One region of the Ralstonia sp. OTU4908 genome, then DNA from elsewhere that is predicted to be linked to it. Evidence: riboswitches for the same ligand, from Rfam matches in the RefSeq annotation. Region 1 holds a riboswitch; the other holds the start of a gene.
What was found. Region 1 has a riboswitch for glycine ahead of gcvT (glycine cleavage system aminomethyltransferase GcvT). Riboswitches for the same ligand answer to the same signal wherever they lie in the genome.
Positions count from the first base shown of each region.

Region 2: another riboswitch for glycine. It lies ahead of AAHM38_RS22850 (D-amino acid dehydrogenase); the one in region 1 lies ahead of gcvT (glycine cleavage system aminomethyltransferase GcvT).

Region 1 covers NZ_JASATD010000066.1:2,540-9,787, reverse strand. The annotation lists gene AAHM38_RS24810 (UvrD-helicase domain-containing protein) at 1-1,277, opposite strand, end outside; gene AAHM38_RS24805 (hypothetical protein) at 1,551-1,877, shown strand; glycine riboswitch at 2,038-2,135, shown strand; glycine riboswitch at 2,148-2,275, shown strand; gene gcvT (glycine cleavage system aminomethyltransferase GcvT) at 2,405-3,532, shown strand; gene gcvH (glycine cleavage system protein GcvH) at 3,580-3,960, shown strand; gene gcvP (aminomethyl-transferring glycine dehydrogenase) at 4,045-6,984, shown strand; gene AAHM38_RS24785 (alginate lyase family protein) at 7,147-7,248, shown strand, end outside.
Region 2 covers NZ_JASATD010000047.1:12,068-19,315, forward strand. The annotation lists gene AAHM38_RS22840 (bifunctional sugar phosphate isomerase/epimerase/4-hydroxyphenylpyruvate dioxygenase family protein) at 1-790, shown strand, start outside; gene AAHM38_RS22845 (porin) at 912-1,976, shown strand; gene AAHM38_RS22850 (D-amino acid dehydrogenase) at 2,045-3,298, opposite strand; glycine riboswitch at 3,444-3,549, opposite strand; gene eutC (ethanolamine ammonia-lyase subunit EutC) at 3,614-4,405, opposite strand; gene AAHM38_RS22860 (ethanolamine ammonia-lyase subunit EutB) at 4,425-5,807, opposite strand; gene chrA (chromate efflux transporter) at 5,932-7,167, shown strand; gene dbpA (ATP-dependent RNA helicase DbpA) at 7,218-7,248, opposite strand, start outside.

The DNA of each region.
Region 1 (7,248 bases):
GTGGTGATGGCGCGAATGAAGGCGGGGTCGTCATCCGCGTTGGCAATCAGCCGCAGGTACGCGCACAGATCCTTGATCTCGGCCTTGTCGAAAAAGCTTTGCCCGCCCGAGAGCACGTACGGAATGCGCTCGCGGCGCAGGATCTGCTCGAACAGGCGCGCCTGGAAGTTGCCGCGATACAGGATCGCGTAATCCCGAAACTGCGCGCGGCGCTCGAACTTGTGGGCAGAGAGCTTGAAGACGACGCTTTCCGCTTCGTGCTCCTCGTCATTGGCGCTGGTCACGTTGATCGCGTCGCCCATGCCGTGCTCGCTCCACAGCGTCTTCTCGAACAGTTTCGGGTTCTGTGCGATGACCGCGTTGGCGGCATTCAGAATGCGCACCGTGGAGCGGTAGTTCTGCTCCAGCTTGATCACCTTCAGGTTCGGGAAATCCGTCTGCAGCAGCTTGAGGTTGTCGAGCGTGGCGCCACGCCAGCCGTAGATGGCCTGATCGTCGTCGCCCACGGCCGTAAAGGCCGGCGCACGCAGGTGCGAGCCGCCCGCCAGCAGCTTCAGCAGCTGATACTGGCAGGCGTTGGTGTCCTGGTATTCATCGACGAGGAAGTAGCGCAGACGGTTCTGCCACTTCAGGCGCACCTCTTCATTGCGCGCGAACAGCTCGGCGGGAATGCGGATCAGGTCGTCGAAGTCCACCGCCTGATACGCGTGCAGCGTCGCCACGTAGTTGCGATAGACGAGCGCCGCCTGGTGGTCATCGACGTTGTTGTTGGCGAGCGCCTCGGCAATCGCCGTGTCCGGATCGACGAGACCGTTCTTCCACAGCGAGATCGTGCTCTGCACGCGGCGGATCAACTGCTTGTCGGTGGTCGCCAGCTGCTCCTGGATCATGCCGAAACAATCGTCCGAATCCATGATCGAGAAACGTGGCTTGAGGCCGACATGCTCGGCTTCCGCCCGCAGGATCTGCACGCCCAGCGAGTGGAACGTACAGACCGTCAACTGCTTGATGGGAATGCGCTTGCCGTCTTCGCGCGTCTCGCCGTCCATCAGCTTGGCCACGCGCTCCTGCATTTCCTTGGCCGCCTTGTTGGTGAACGTCACCGCGGCGATGTGCTTGGGCTCGAAGCCCTTGTCGAGAATCAGGTGCGCGATCTTTTGCGTGATCACGCGCGTCTTGCCCGAGCCCGCCCCGGCCAGCACCAGGCATGGGCCGTCGAGGTAATGCACACCTTCGGATTGGGCAGCATTGAGCCCGTGGACGAGACCGGAAGACATGGGAACAGGCGGAAGAAAAAGCAGGCGGGAACGACAGCGGACGACGATGGTAGCACGGCGCCTTTGCATCGATTGAGCCGATGAAAAGCCGTTTGCCGGGGCGCCGTCGGAGGTGCCAATACCGCACCGCACGCGTTTGCGCCCCTCGCTTTGCTTCCGGCCGTTACACCGCTTACGCCCCGTTACACGATGACGGTCAGCCCGGAGCCAAAACGTGCCGTTATGGACAGGACAGCGGCTGAATCGGTCAGCCGCCCACCGGAGGAAGAAACCATGAACCGCATCGTCAAGATCCTGGCTGTAACCGCCGTCGCCCTGTCCGCCACCACCGGCGCCTTCGCCCAGACGCAATGGCAAAAGAACCACCCGCGCCGCGCCGAGGTCAACCACCGCCTCGCCAACCAGAACAAGCGCATCCACAACGAGGTGAAGGAAGGCGAAATCACCAGGGGCCAGGCGCGCCAGCTGCACAAGGAAGACCGCCAGATTCGCCAGGAAGAGCGCGACATGGCCTCGCAAAACGGTGGGCACATCACCAAGCAGGAACAGCGCACGCTGAACCAGCAGGAAAACCAGGTCAGTCGCCAAATCGGCAAGTAAGTCAAAGCGCGACTAGCCAACACCCGCACTCCGGCCACACGCTTTGGGTTGGCGGCCCCGCCAGCGCCCCGAGGGTGTGGCCGTTTTTGGCTGTGTGGCCGCCAAAATTCGCCATCGATTTGTCCTGATTGACAATCCCATCCCCCTTCCGTAAATTCCGCCCATCCATCCGGGAGAGCGTGCCGGCCATACACGGCAAGGCGCCGCCGAAGGGGTAGCACCCGAAAACTCTCAGGCATCCAGGACCGGGCGGATCGGCGGACATGCGTCCGACCGCACTCTGGAGAGCTGGCGCCGCACGACCACTGCGGGCGCCCACCGAAGGGGCTCACGAACGGCGCGCACCGCTATGCGCCCCGCTTCGCAATCTCTCAGGTACCAAGGACAGAGGGGCCATCTGCGCAGCTTGTTGATCTTCATGGCGTCACCATGAGGCATCAGGCTGCGCGGGTGGCCTTTTTGTTTTTCTGGTCCCGAATAACGCGCCGCGCCCGGCCACAGTGGCGGCGCCTCTGCCGAGAGATTCCATGACGCTCCAACACACGCCGCTCAATGCCATCCACCGCTCGCTGGGCGCCCGCATGGTCGACTTTGGCGGCTGGGACATGCCCGTCAACTACGGCTCCCAGATCGAAGAACATCACGCCGTGCGCCAGGACGCCGGCGTCTTCGACGTCTCGCACATGTGCGTGGTCGACCTCACCGGTGCGCGTGTGCGCGACTTCCTGCGAGGGCTGCTCGCCAACAACGTCGACAAGCTGCAGACCCCCGGCAAGGCGCTCTACAGTTGCATGCTGAACCCCAAGGGCGGAGTGATCGACGACCTGATCGTCTACTTCTTCCGCGAAGACTGGTTCCGCCTGGTCGTCAACGCCGGCACCGCACCGACGGACCTGGAATGGATCGTCGCGCAGAACGCGGCCGCCGGCACCGACGTGACCATCACGCCGCGCCGCTCCGACAACAACGCGGGCGCCGAGCCGCTGGGCATTCTGGCCGTGCAAGGCCCGAATGCGCGCGCCAAGACCTACGCCGCGCTGCCCGGCACGCAGGCCGTGGGCGAGGCGCTCAAGCCCTTCAACGCGGGCTTTGTCACCGTGGAAAACGTGGGCGAGATCATGGTGGCACGCACCGGCTACACCGGTGAGGACGGTTTCGAACTGGTCGTGCCGGCCGCGCAGATCGCAGGCGTGTGGGAACGCCTGCTGCAGGCCGGCGTGCGCCCGGCAGGCCTGGGCGCGCGCGACACGCTGCGCCTGGAGGCCGGCATGAACCTCTACGGCCAGGATATGGACGAGCACGTTTCGCCGCTCGACGCCGGCCTCGCTTGGACGGTCGACCTGCAAAGCGAACGCGACTTCACAGGCAAGGCCGCGCTGCAGGCTGGCGGCCAACGCGAACAGTTCGTCGGCCTGATCCTGCGCGACAAGGGCGGCGTGCTGCGCGCCCACCAGAAAGTCATCACCGCCGCCGGTGACGGCGAGATCACCAGCGGCACGTTCAGCCCGAGCCTGTCGCTCTCCATCGCACTGGCGCGCCTGCCCAAGGACGTGACCATTGGCACCGACGTACAGGTCGAAATTCGCGACCGCAAGTTGACCGCGACTGTGGTTAAACTGCCGTTCGTGCGCAATGGCAAGGCGCTGGTCAGCTGAACACCGAATCTGCATCCCCCAATACCCATTTTCCGGAGAACCTTTTCATGAGCAACGTCCCCGCCGATCTGAAGTACACCGAACACGACGAGTGGATCCGCGTTGAAGCCGACGGCACGCTGACCATCGGCATTACCGACTTCGCGCAGGAACAGCTCGGCGACATCGTCTTCCTGGAGCTGCCGGAAGCCGGCCGCGCCGTCTCCAAGGACGAAGCGATTGCCGTGGTGGAGTCGGTCAAGGCCGCTTCCGACATCTTCGCCCCGGTGGCCGGCGAGATCGTCGCCAACAACGCAGATGCCGCCGGCGCGCCGGAATCCGTGAACGCAGGCGCCTACGAGGCCTGGCTGTTCAAGATCAAGCCGACCAACGCCGACGACGTGAACGCCCTGATGTCGGCTGCTGATTACGAAGCCAAGATCGGCTAAGCCGGTCCTCCGGCCGGTGCGCGCGCCCTGACCTGCGCAGCGCATAGGCCATTGCTTGCATCGCCTGAATTTCGAGCCCTTGCCATGAACGCTCCGCACCCCGCTTCCTCGGCGCTTGCCGCCGAACGCCCGACGTTGGCTGACCTGGAGGCGCGCGACGCCTTCTCGCACCGCCACATCGGCCCGTCTGCCGACGAGCAGACCGCCATGCTGGCCACGCTGGGCTACCCCAGCCGCGCCGCGCTGATCGACGCCGTGATTCCGCCGGCCATCCGCCGCCAGGACGGCATGCCGCTGGGCGAATTCACGCAGCCGCTGACCGAAGAAGCGGCGCTGGCCAAGCTGCGCGGCATCGCCGGGCAGAACCGCGTGGTCAAGAGCCTGATCGGCCAGGGCTACTACGGCACGCATACGCCGGGCGTCATCCTGCGCAACATCCTCGAGAACCCCGCCTGGTACACGGCCTACACGCCGTATCAGCCGGAAATCTCGCAGGGCCGCCTGGAGGCGATGCTGAATTTCCAGCAGATGGTGATCGACCTGACGGCGATGGACATCGCCAATGCGTCGATGCTGGACGAAGCGACCGCCGCTGCAGAAGCCATGACGCTGCTGCAGCGCATCGGCAAGTCGAAGTCGACCGTGTTCTTCGTGGCCGACGACGTGCTGCCGCAAACGCTGGAAGTCGTGCGCACGCGCGCCGAGCCGATCGGCGTGCAAGTGGTGACCGGCCCGGCGGCCGACGCGGCCAAGCACGACGCGTTCGGCGTGCTGCTGCAATACCCGGGCGCCAACGGTGCGCTGCTGGGCGATCTGGCGACGTACCAGGCCCTGACCGATGCCGTGCACGCCGCCGGCGGTCTGGTCGTGGCCGCCGCCGATCTGCTGGCACTCACGCTGCTGGCCGCGCCGGGCGAATGGGGCGCCGACGTCGTGATCGGCAACACGCAGCGTTTTGGCGTGCCGTTCGGTTTCGGCGGCCCGCACGCCGGTTACATGGCCGTGCGCGATGCGTTCAAGCGCTCGATGCCCGGCCGACTGGTCGGCGTGACGATCGATGCGCAAGGCAACCCGGCCTACCGCCTCGCGCTGCAGACGCGCGAGCAGCACATCCGCCGCGAGAAGGCCACCTCGAACATCTGTACCGCGCAGGTGCTGCTGGGCGTGATGGCGTCGATGTACGCCGTCTACCACGGCCCGCAAGGTCTGAAGCGCATCGCCCAGCGCGTGCACCGCCTGACCGCCACGCTGGCCGCCGGCCTGCGCGCGATCGGCTACACGCTGGAAGCCGACGCCTTCTTCGACACGCTGACCGTCGCCACCGGCCCGCGCACCGCGAACCTGCACATCGCAGCACAGGCGCACGGTATCAACCTGCGCCAGATCGACGATGCGCGACTGGGCATCTCGCTGGACGAGACCGTCACGCGCGCCGATGTCGTGGCGCTGTGGGAAGTCTTCGCGCATGCCGCCCACGCCGCCGCACCGGACTTCGACCAGACCGAAGCGGGCGTCACCGATGCGTATCCGGCCTCGCTCATCCGCCAGAGCGCGTACCTGACGCACCCGGTGTTCAACGCGCACCATTCCGAGCACGAAATGCTGCGCTACCTGCGCAGCCTGGCCGACAAGGACCTCGCGCTCGACCGCACGATGATCCCGCTGGGCTCGTGCACCATGAAGCTCAATGCCACCGCAGAAATGCTGCCGGTGACGTGGCCCGAGTTCTCGAACATCCACCCGTTCGCGCCGGCCGACCAGACCGTCGGCTACCGCGAGATGATCGACCAGCTCGAGCAGATGCTGTGCGCCGCCACCGGCTACGCCGCCGTGAGCCTGCAGCCGAATGCCGGCTCGCAGGGCGAATACGCCGGTCTGCTGATCATTCACGCCTACCACGCCAGCCGTGGCGAAGCGCACCGCAATGTGTGCCTGATCCCGTCGTCGGCGCACGGCACGAACCCGGCATCGGCGCAGATGGCCGGCATGCAGGTCGTTGTCGTGGCGTGCGATGAGCGCGGCAACGTCGATCTGCCCGATCTGGAGAAGAAAGCCGCCGAGCACAGCAAGAACCTCGCGGCGATCATGATCACCTACCCGTCCACGCACGGCGTGTTCGAGGAAGGCGTGAAGCGCGTCTGCGAGATCGTGCACAGCCACGGCGGTCAGGTCTACGTGGACGGCGCGAACATGAACGCCATGGTCGGCACGGCCGCGCCGGGCCACTTCGGCGGCGACGTCTCGCACCTGAACCTGCACAAGACGTTCTGCATTCCGCATGGCGGCGGCGGCCCGGGCGTCGGTCCGGTGGCCGTGGGCGCGCACCTCGCGCCGTTCCTTCCGGGGCGCGCAGCTTCGGGGGAAGACGCGAGCCAGAACATCGGCAACGTGTCGGCCGCAGCCTTCGGCTCGGCGTCGATCCTGCCGATCTCGTGGATGTACATCGCGATGATGGGCGCGGCGGGCCTGACGGCCGCCACCGAGACGGCCATCCTGTCGGCCAACTACGTGGCCAAGCGTCTCGCGCCGTACTACCCGGTGCTCTACACGGGCGCGCACGGCCTGGTGGCGCACGAGTGCATTCTCGACATCCGCCCGCTGCAGAAGGAATCTGGCATCAGCAACGAAGACATCGCCAAGCGCCTGATGGACTTCGGCTTCCACGCGCCGACGATGAGCTTCCCGGTGCCGGGCACGCTGATGATCGAGCCGACCGAAAGCGAGCCCAAGGTGGAACTGGACCGCTTCATCGACGCGATGATCGCCATCCGTGGCGAAGTCGACAAGGTGATCTCGGGCGAATTCGACCGCGAAGACAATCCGCTCAAGCACGCACCGCACACCGCAGCCGTGGTGATGGCCGATGACTGGTCGCACAAGTACACGCGTGAGCAGGCCGCCTACCCGGTCGCATCGCTGCGCGCGCGCAAGTACTGGCCGCCGGTCGGCCGCGCCGACAACGTCTACGGCGACCGCAACCTGTTCTGCGCCTGCGTACCGATGAGCGAGTACGCGCAGGATTGATGCCCCTCGAAGTGAGATGAACGCGGCGGCGGGGCGGCATGCTCCGCCGCCGTGTCACATGTAACGTGGCGCAATCCCTGTAACCTGCTCTCACAACCGCTGTTTTCAGCGTGCCTCGCCGTTTATGGTGACGACAGTTCACCCGAGCGACGAGACCCTGCCATGCCGATGCTTCAACCTGCCCCGCTCTTCCGTCTGCTTGCGTGTGCTGCCGCTGTCGCGGTATGCGGCGCGTGCTCGCCGATACAGGCGGGGGCTGCGGCA
Region 2 (7,248 bases), on a different contig from region 1:
CGAGCGCGCCATGGCACGCGCACGTGTGCTGTGCGCCCAGGAGTGGCGCGGGCCGGTGGGGCCTGCCGAACGCAGCATTCCCGCGCTGCGGGCCCCCGATGGCACGCTGCTCTATCTGATCGACGACCGCCAAGCCGATCGCAGCATCTACGAAAGCGATTTCGTTCTCCATCCTGGCATGCAGGACGATGCAGCGGGATTGGCATCGATCGACCACGTCGCGCAGGCGCTGCCCGCACATCGGCTCGACAGCTTCGTGCTGTTCTACCGGGCCATCTTCGGCATGGAAGCCGAACCCGAACAGGAGATTGCCGACCCGTACGGCCTCGTGAAAAGCCGTGCGATGGTGAGCCCCGACCGCAACGTGCGGATTCCGCTCAACGTATCGGAGAGCGGGCGCACCGCCACCGGCCGGTTCATTGCCGCCTACGCGGGCTCGGGCGTGCATCACATTGCCTTGCGCACCGAGCGGCTGTTCGAAACCATTGAGGCCATCGACCGCGGCGCGGCCCACCTGCAGCATGTGCCCGAGAACTACTACGACGACGTCGCCGCCCGCCTGGGGCTGGACGATGCGCTGCTCACCCGCCTGCACGACGATGGTCTGCTCTACGACCGCGACCCGCACGGCGACTTCCTGCACACCTACACCGAGCCCTTTCGCGAGCGCTTCTTCTTCGAGCTTGTCCAGCGCAACGGCTACCTGGGCTACGGCGCGGCAAACGCCGCTGTGCGCATGGCCGTACAGGCGCAACTGAGCCGCACCACCACCAATACGGCTGACCACTGAGTCACGAAGACTTTGGCGCTCGCGGTCGTGCGGCCGTGGGCGTTATCCACGCAACACCACGGCTGCGCGGGCAGCCGTTGCACATCCATCCCCATCACATCAAAGAGGAGACAAGGGAGCCATGAACAAGACAATGATTGCCGCATTGGTGCTCGGAGCCACGAGCCTGCCAGCGGCAGCGCAAACCACCGGCGGTGTCACGCTCTACGGGCTGATCGACACCACCATCCGCTACAGCACGCACGAAAACGCGGCAGGCAACAGCAATCTGCAGATGATGGACGGCGTGCTGACCGGTAGCCGCTGGGGCCTGCGTGGCACCGAAGACCTGGGTGGCGGCACCAAGGCCATGTTCATCCTGGAATCGGGCTTCTTCCCCGATACCGGCGGCAGCCAGCAGGGCGGGCGACTGTTCGGACGCACCGCGGTGGTGGGCCTGGAAGGCGACTACGGCAAGCTCTACCTCGGCCGGCAATACACGCTGGCACACGAGGTTTTGTCTTCGTACGAGGCGATGGCGTTTGCCAACAACTCCATCGTCGGCTATCAGGGCGGCAACTACACCGGCCTGCGCTACGACAACACGGTCAAGTACATCAAGTCGTTCGGCGGTCTGCAGCTTGCCGGCGCATGGACGTTTGGCGAAGCAGCCGGCAGCTTCAGCAAGAGTTCGGCCGGCGCCGGCTCGATCGTCTACAGCATGGGCTCGGCTGAAGTGGGCGCGGTGTATCAGGTCACGCGCGATGTGTCGTCGGCGTTCTTCGGCGCGGTGCCGGCGGCGCTTGCCAGCAAGCAGACGGTCTGGGGCTTTGGCGGCAAGCTGGATACCTCGATTGCCACGTGGTACCTCGGCTACACGAACAGCCGCCTCGACGTGGCCGACTACAAGAACCAGGCCGCCTATGTGGGCGCAAAGGTGCCGATCTCCGGCGCACTGAGCTTCATCGGCACCGTGCAGTACGACTGGATGAAGCACCTCGATGCCAGCGGCAAGCGCCTGACCACCGCCGGCATGCTCGACTACGCCTTCAGCAAGCGCACCGATGTGTATGCCGAGGTGGACTACACGCATCTGCAGGGGAGTTGGGTGGCGTTGGACAGCGCCGCCGCGTTCAACAACTCCGGCAACCTGTACGGCAACAACTCGCGCTTGGGCGTGATGCTGGGCGTGCGACACAAGTTCTGATCGCTTGGATCGTTCTCGCAATGAAAAAAAGCCCGCCAATGTTCCGGCGGGCTTTTTTCATGCTGCGATCAATGCAGCGGGCAATCTCGCGCGATCACGTCGCCTACCATGGCAGCGGTTGCGCCAGACAGCGTCCAGCCCAGGTGCCCGTGTCCCGTGTTGTAGAACACGCGCGCGTGCCGCCCTCGGCCGACGCGCGGCATCATGTCCGGCATCATCGGGCGCAAGCCGGCCCAGGGCACCACACGCGAGGTACCAATCGCAAAGTTGCGGCGTGTCCATGCCACCAGCGGTTCGATGCGGTCCGCGCGAATGTCGCGGTTGTAGCCATTGAACTCCGCCGTACCGGCCACGCGGAACCGGCCAGTGCCCAGGCGGCTCGTCACGATCTTCGCGCTCTCATCCAGCAGGCTGACCCACGGCGCGCCTTGCACGCTGGCATCGTCGTCCAGGTGCACCGTGATCGAATAACCCTTGACCGGATACACGTTGATGCGATCGCCCACGAGTTGTGCGATATGCCGGCTGCCCACGCCCGCGCACACGACCATCGCATCGGCGGCAAGGTCCTGCACGACATTCGCCGCGGTGGTGGAAAGGCGGTCATCGAGCGTGGTTTGCAACAGCAGGCGCACGCCGCTTTCGGTGGTTTCCACATGGCGCACATCCACGCCGTGCATGAATCGCACGCCGCGCTTCTCACACGCCTGTGCCAGGCCGCGCGTGAACTTGTGGATGTCACCGGTGGCGTCGGATGCGGTGAAGTAGCCGCCGTAGTAGTTGCCGCGCAGCGTCGGCTCAATGGCGGCGATCTCCTCGGGGCTCACGGCGTGCCGCTCAAGCCCGCCGGCGACGAGCAGGGCGTTGGCCTTGCCTGCTGCCGCAAAGCTGGCCTTGTCGTGATAGACGTGCAGAATGCCGCGCTTCTGCAGGTCGAAATCGATCTGCTCCCGTTCGGCCATCGCAAACAGATGCTTGCGTGCCTCGATGGCCATGCGTGTGGTCTCGATGGTGTTGCGGCGGTAGTGCGCGATGCTGGCCACGAACTCGCCGATCCACGAGTATTTGTGCCACGAGGGCTTGGGATTGAGCAGCAGCGGGGCATCGTTGCGCAGCATCCATTTGATGCCTTTGAGCAGCGTGCCGGTGCTGTTCCAGACTTCAGCGTTGCTGGCGGAAAGCTGCCCGCCGTTGGCGAACGATGTTTCCATGGCCGGGTACAGGTGGCGGTCGAGCACCGTGACCCGATAGCCGAGTTGCGAGAGCGTGTAAGCAGTGGTGACGCCGGATATGCCGGCGCCGACGATGACGATGTGCGTCATGGCGGTCCCTATGGAGTGATGTCATGACCGGACGATCCGGTCGGCTCACCCCATCTGTCTCGGGACCTGAGAGCTTGGGCGTCAGCAGCGCTGGCGCCTTCCCCTTCGGTGGGCGCGCGCGTGCACGCCTCTCTCCAGATTCGCAGTCGACGCCACAGTCCTTTTGCCTGAGAGTTTCCGGGGTGGTTGCTCCATCGGCGCCGGGCGTTGCACGTGCGTGCGTTGAGCCCGGTCTCTCCTGCGGCGTGTTGCAGCTGTCGTTGGTGCGTCAGCCGCGCCTGCGTGCTGCCGGTGTGGGCAGCGGGGGGGAGTGTGTCACGGGTTGTGAGGTTCGGCAAGTCGCGCTGTAGCGGATGCAACGGGAGGCGTGTCGTCCTTCAGGTCGACGCCGCTGCGGCCGAGCGCCAGCGCGCCGTTGAGCAGGTACACCAGTCGGGTCGCAGCCTGGTCATAGGCCAGGCCTGCCGGCCGCACATTGGAGATGCAGTTCCGCTCCGCATCGGAACGGCCAACACGCGGCGCGCAGGTCAGGTAAATGCCCAGGCTGTCAGGCGAACTCAACCCTGGCCGCTCACCGATCAGCATCACCACCTGCCGCGCGCCCAGCAGTGCACCGATCTCATCCCCCAGCGCAACCCGGGACTGCTCGGCGATGGCGACTGGCCCGATCGACCAGCCGGCCGGCAGACGCTCACGCACGCTGCGTAGCAGCGGCACTGCATGGCTTTGCACCGCCAATGCGGAGAGCCCATCGGCAATCACGAAGACAACGTCGAACGGCTGCGCTGGCCGCAACGCGCCAAGTCTTGCGCGGCTGGCCTCGTCAAGGCGGCGGCCAAGGTCGGGACGGCGCAGATATTCCGCGCGATCCGCAGCCGCGCTGTGCGCCGTCACCGCTGTGAAGCCCGCTTCCTCAAGCGCGGCCGCCACTGCTGCGCTATCGAGCGGCAGGTGCACGGCATCGCGCGCCTGGGCATGCGCCACGCCGAATGCCAGCACGGCGTCGGTCGTCTGGCTGTTGCCGGCGCGGCCCAGCGCGATACGGGCGTCGGTAAAGGCGCGCAGGTGCGCCCACGGATTCAGCTGAACGAGGGAGTGTTTCGGCATGAGCGGCTTCCCAACAAATTCACAGTGCGTGAGCCAACTGCAGCAGTGGTTGCCGCGCCGTGGCGTCTTGCAGGCGGCCGGCCGCATCGACGATGCCCATGCTTTGCAGCCACGCCTCGAACTCCGGTGCGGGCCGCAGGCCGAGCGAGTCGCGCAGATAGAGCGCGTCATGGAACGATGTGCTCTGGTAGTTCAGCATGATGTCGTCAGCGCCCGGCACGCCCATGATGAAATGGATGCCCGCCACGCCAAACAGCGTCAGCAGCGTATCCATGTCGTCCTGGTCCGCTTCTGCGTGGTTGGTATAGCAGACGTCGCAGCCCATCGGCAGGCCCATCAGCTTGCCGCAGAAGTGGTCTTCCAATCCGGCGCGGATGATCTGCTTGCCGTCGTACAAGTACTCCGGCCCGATAAAGCCGACCACCGTATTCACCAGCAAGGGCGAAAACGCCCGCGCTACGGCATAGGCACGCGCTTCCATCGTTTGCTGATCAACGCCGTGGTGCGCATTGGCCGACAGCGCGCTGCCATGGCCGGTCTCGAAATACATCACGTTGTTGCCGACCGTGCCGCGCGCCAGGCTTTGTGCTGCGTCATGGGTCTCGGCCAGCAAGGCCAGGCTGATGCCGAATCCCGCGTTGGCCTGTTCGCTGCCCGCCACCGACTGGAACACCAGGTCGACCGGCGCACCTTGGTCAATGGCGCGTATGGTGTTCGTCACGTGGGTCAGCACGCACGACTGCGTGGGAATGGCGTAGCGGTTGCGCAGCTCATCCACCAGTTGCAGCAGCGAAACGATGGCGCCGAGATTGTCGCCGGCAGGGTTGATGCCGATGGTCGCGTCGCCGCAGCCATAGAGCAGGCCATCGATGATCGATGCAGCAATGCCTTTGGGATCATCCGTCGGGTGGTTGGGCTGCAGCCGGACCGACAACCGGCCGGGCAAACCGATGGTGTTGCGAAAGCGCGTGACCACGCGGCACTTGCGCGCCACGGCGACCAGATCCTGGTTGCGCATCAGCTTGCTGACCGCGGCGGCCATTTCCGGCGTGATGCCGGGCGCGACGCTTGCCAGTGTCTGGCTGTCGGTCTCATGCAGGAGCAGCCAGTTGCGGAATTCCCCCACCGTGAGCGAGGCGATCGGGCCGAAGGCCTGCGCGTCGTGCCGATCAAGAATCAGGCGCGTGACCTCGTCGTCTTCATAGGGCACCAGCGCTTCGTTGAGAAACACCGACAGCGGCACATCCGCCAGTGCCATCCGTGCGGCCATGCGTTCGCCCTCACTGGCCGCGGCCAGGCCCGCCAGGTAGTCGCCGGAGCGCGCTGGGCTCGCTTTGGCCAGGAGTGTCTTGAGATCGTTGAACACATGGCGCTGTGCGCCAATGGTGTGGGCAAAGTGCATGATGGGATACCCGGCAGAGTCCAATGGCGGTGACGGCGATGCCTATCCTGCCACTTTAGTTGCCTTCCAAGCCATGGCGGCAATGTTCTAATACGGGTTTCTCAAACGTCGATATCCCGCGCCAATGACCGCTTCCGCCACACCGTCCCGTACACATCAAGCGGGCTCTGCCATGGAAGTGCTGGCGGTCTTTCTCAAGCTGGGCCTCACGAGCTTCGGCGGCCCTGTCGCGCATATCGGCTACTTCCGCCGCGAGTTCGTGGAGCGTCGGCGCTGGCTGGACGACGCCACATTCACCGATCTGGTCGGGCTGTGCCAGTTTCTGCCGGGGCCTGCCAGCAGCCAGGTCGGGTTTTCCGTCGGCCTGCTCCGGGCCGGCTGGCGCGGCGGGTTGGCGGCGTGGTGCGGCTTTACGCTGCCTTCCGTCTTGTTGCTGCTGGCATTTGCGATGCTCGCGCCGAGCCTCGGCGGCCCGTTTGGCGCGGGCCTGATCCACGGTTTGAAGCTGGTTGCCGTTGCTGTGGTGGCGCAGGCCGTGTGGGACATGGCGCGCAAGCTCTGTCCAGACTGGCAGCGCGCAGGCATCGCGGTACTCAGCATCGCCGTGCTTGGCGCGTTGACGACCGTCTACGCGCAACTTGTCGTGATTGCGCTTGGCGCCGCGCTGGGCCTGGTGTTGTGCCGGACATCCCGTCCGGCCAGCGGTAGCCAGAGGGCAGGGCAGGAGGCCGCATTCCGCGTGTCTCACGTGGCCAGCATCGTCAGCCTGTCGTTGTTCTGCGCGCTGCTGTTCGGACTTCCGGTTCTGACGGATCTTCATCCGTGGATGCCCGCGAAGGTATTCGACGCGTTCTATCGCTCTGGTGCATTGGTTTTTGGGGGCGGGCACGTCGTGCTTCCGTTGCTGGAGCAGCAGACGGTCGCGACCGGTTGGGTGGCATCGAACGATTTTTTGGCTGGCTACGGTGCCGCACAGGCCGTGCCGGGGCCGCTCTTCACCTTCGCCGCTTTCCTCGGTTGGACGATCGGGCCGGGGCTCAATCACTGGGCCGGGGCTGCCCTTGCTACGGTGGGCATTTTCCTGCCGGGCTTGCTGTTGGTCATCGCGGCGCTGCCTTACTGGCAGGGATTGCGCGCGCGCCCGTCCATGGCAGCGTTGCTTGCGGGGGTGAATGCCGCAGTGGTTGGATTGCTGGCGTTCGCCCTTTACACGCCGGTCTGGACGAGCGCAGTGCGGTCATGGAGCGATGTTGCCGTCGCGGTGACTGCGTTCCTGCTGCTGACACGATGGAAAACGCCACCGCTGATCGTGGTGGCGTTCTGTGCAGCGGCGGGTGTTGCCGCTGCCATGTTGGGTTGAATCGCGCGCTTCCTGTGAGCGCCAACCGGTAGCTGCGCAGGGCAGGGGCGTCATTCATCCATCAACCGAACCCTGACCTTT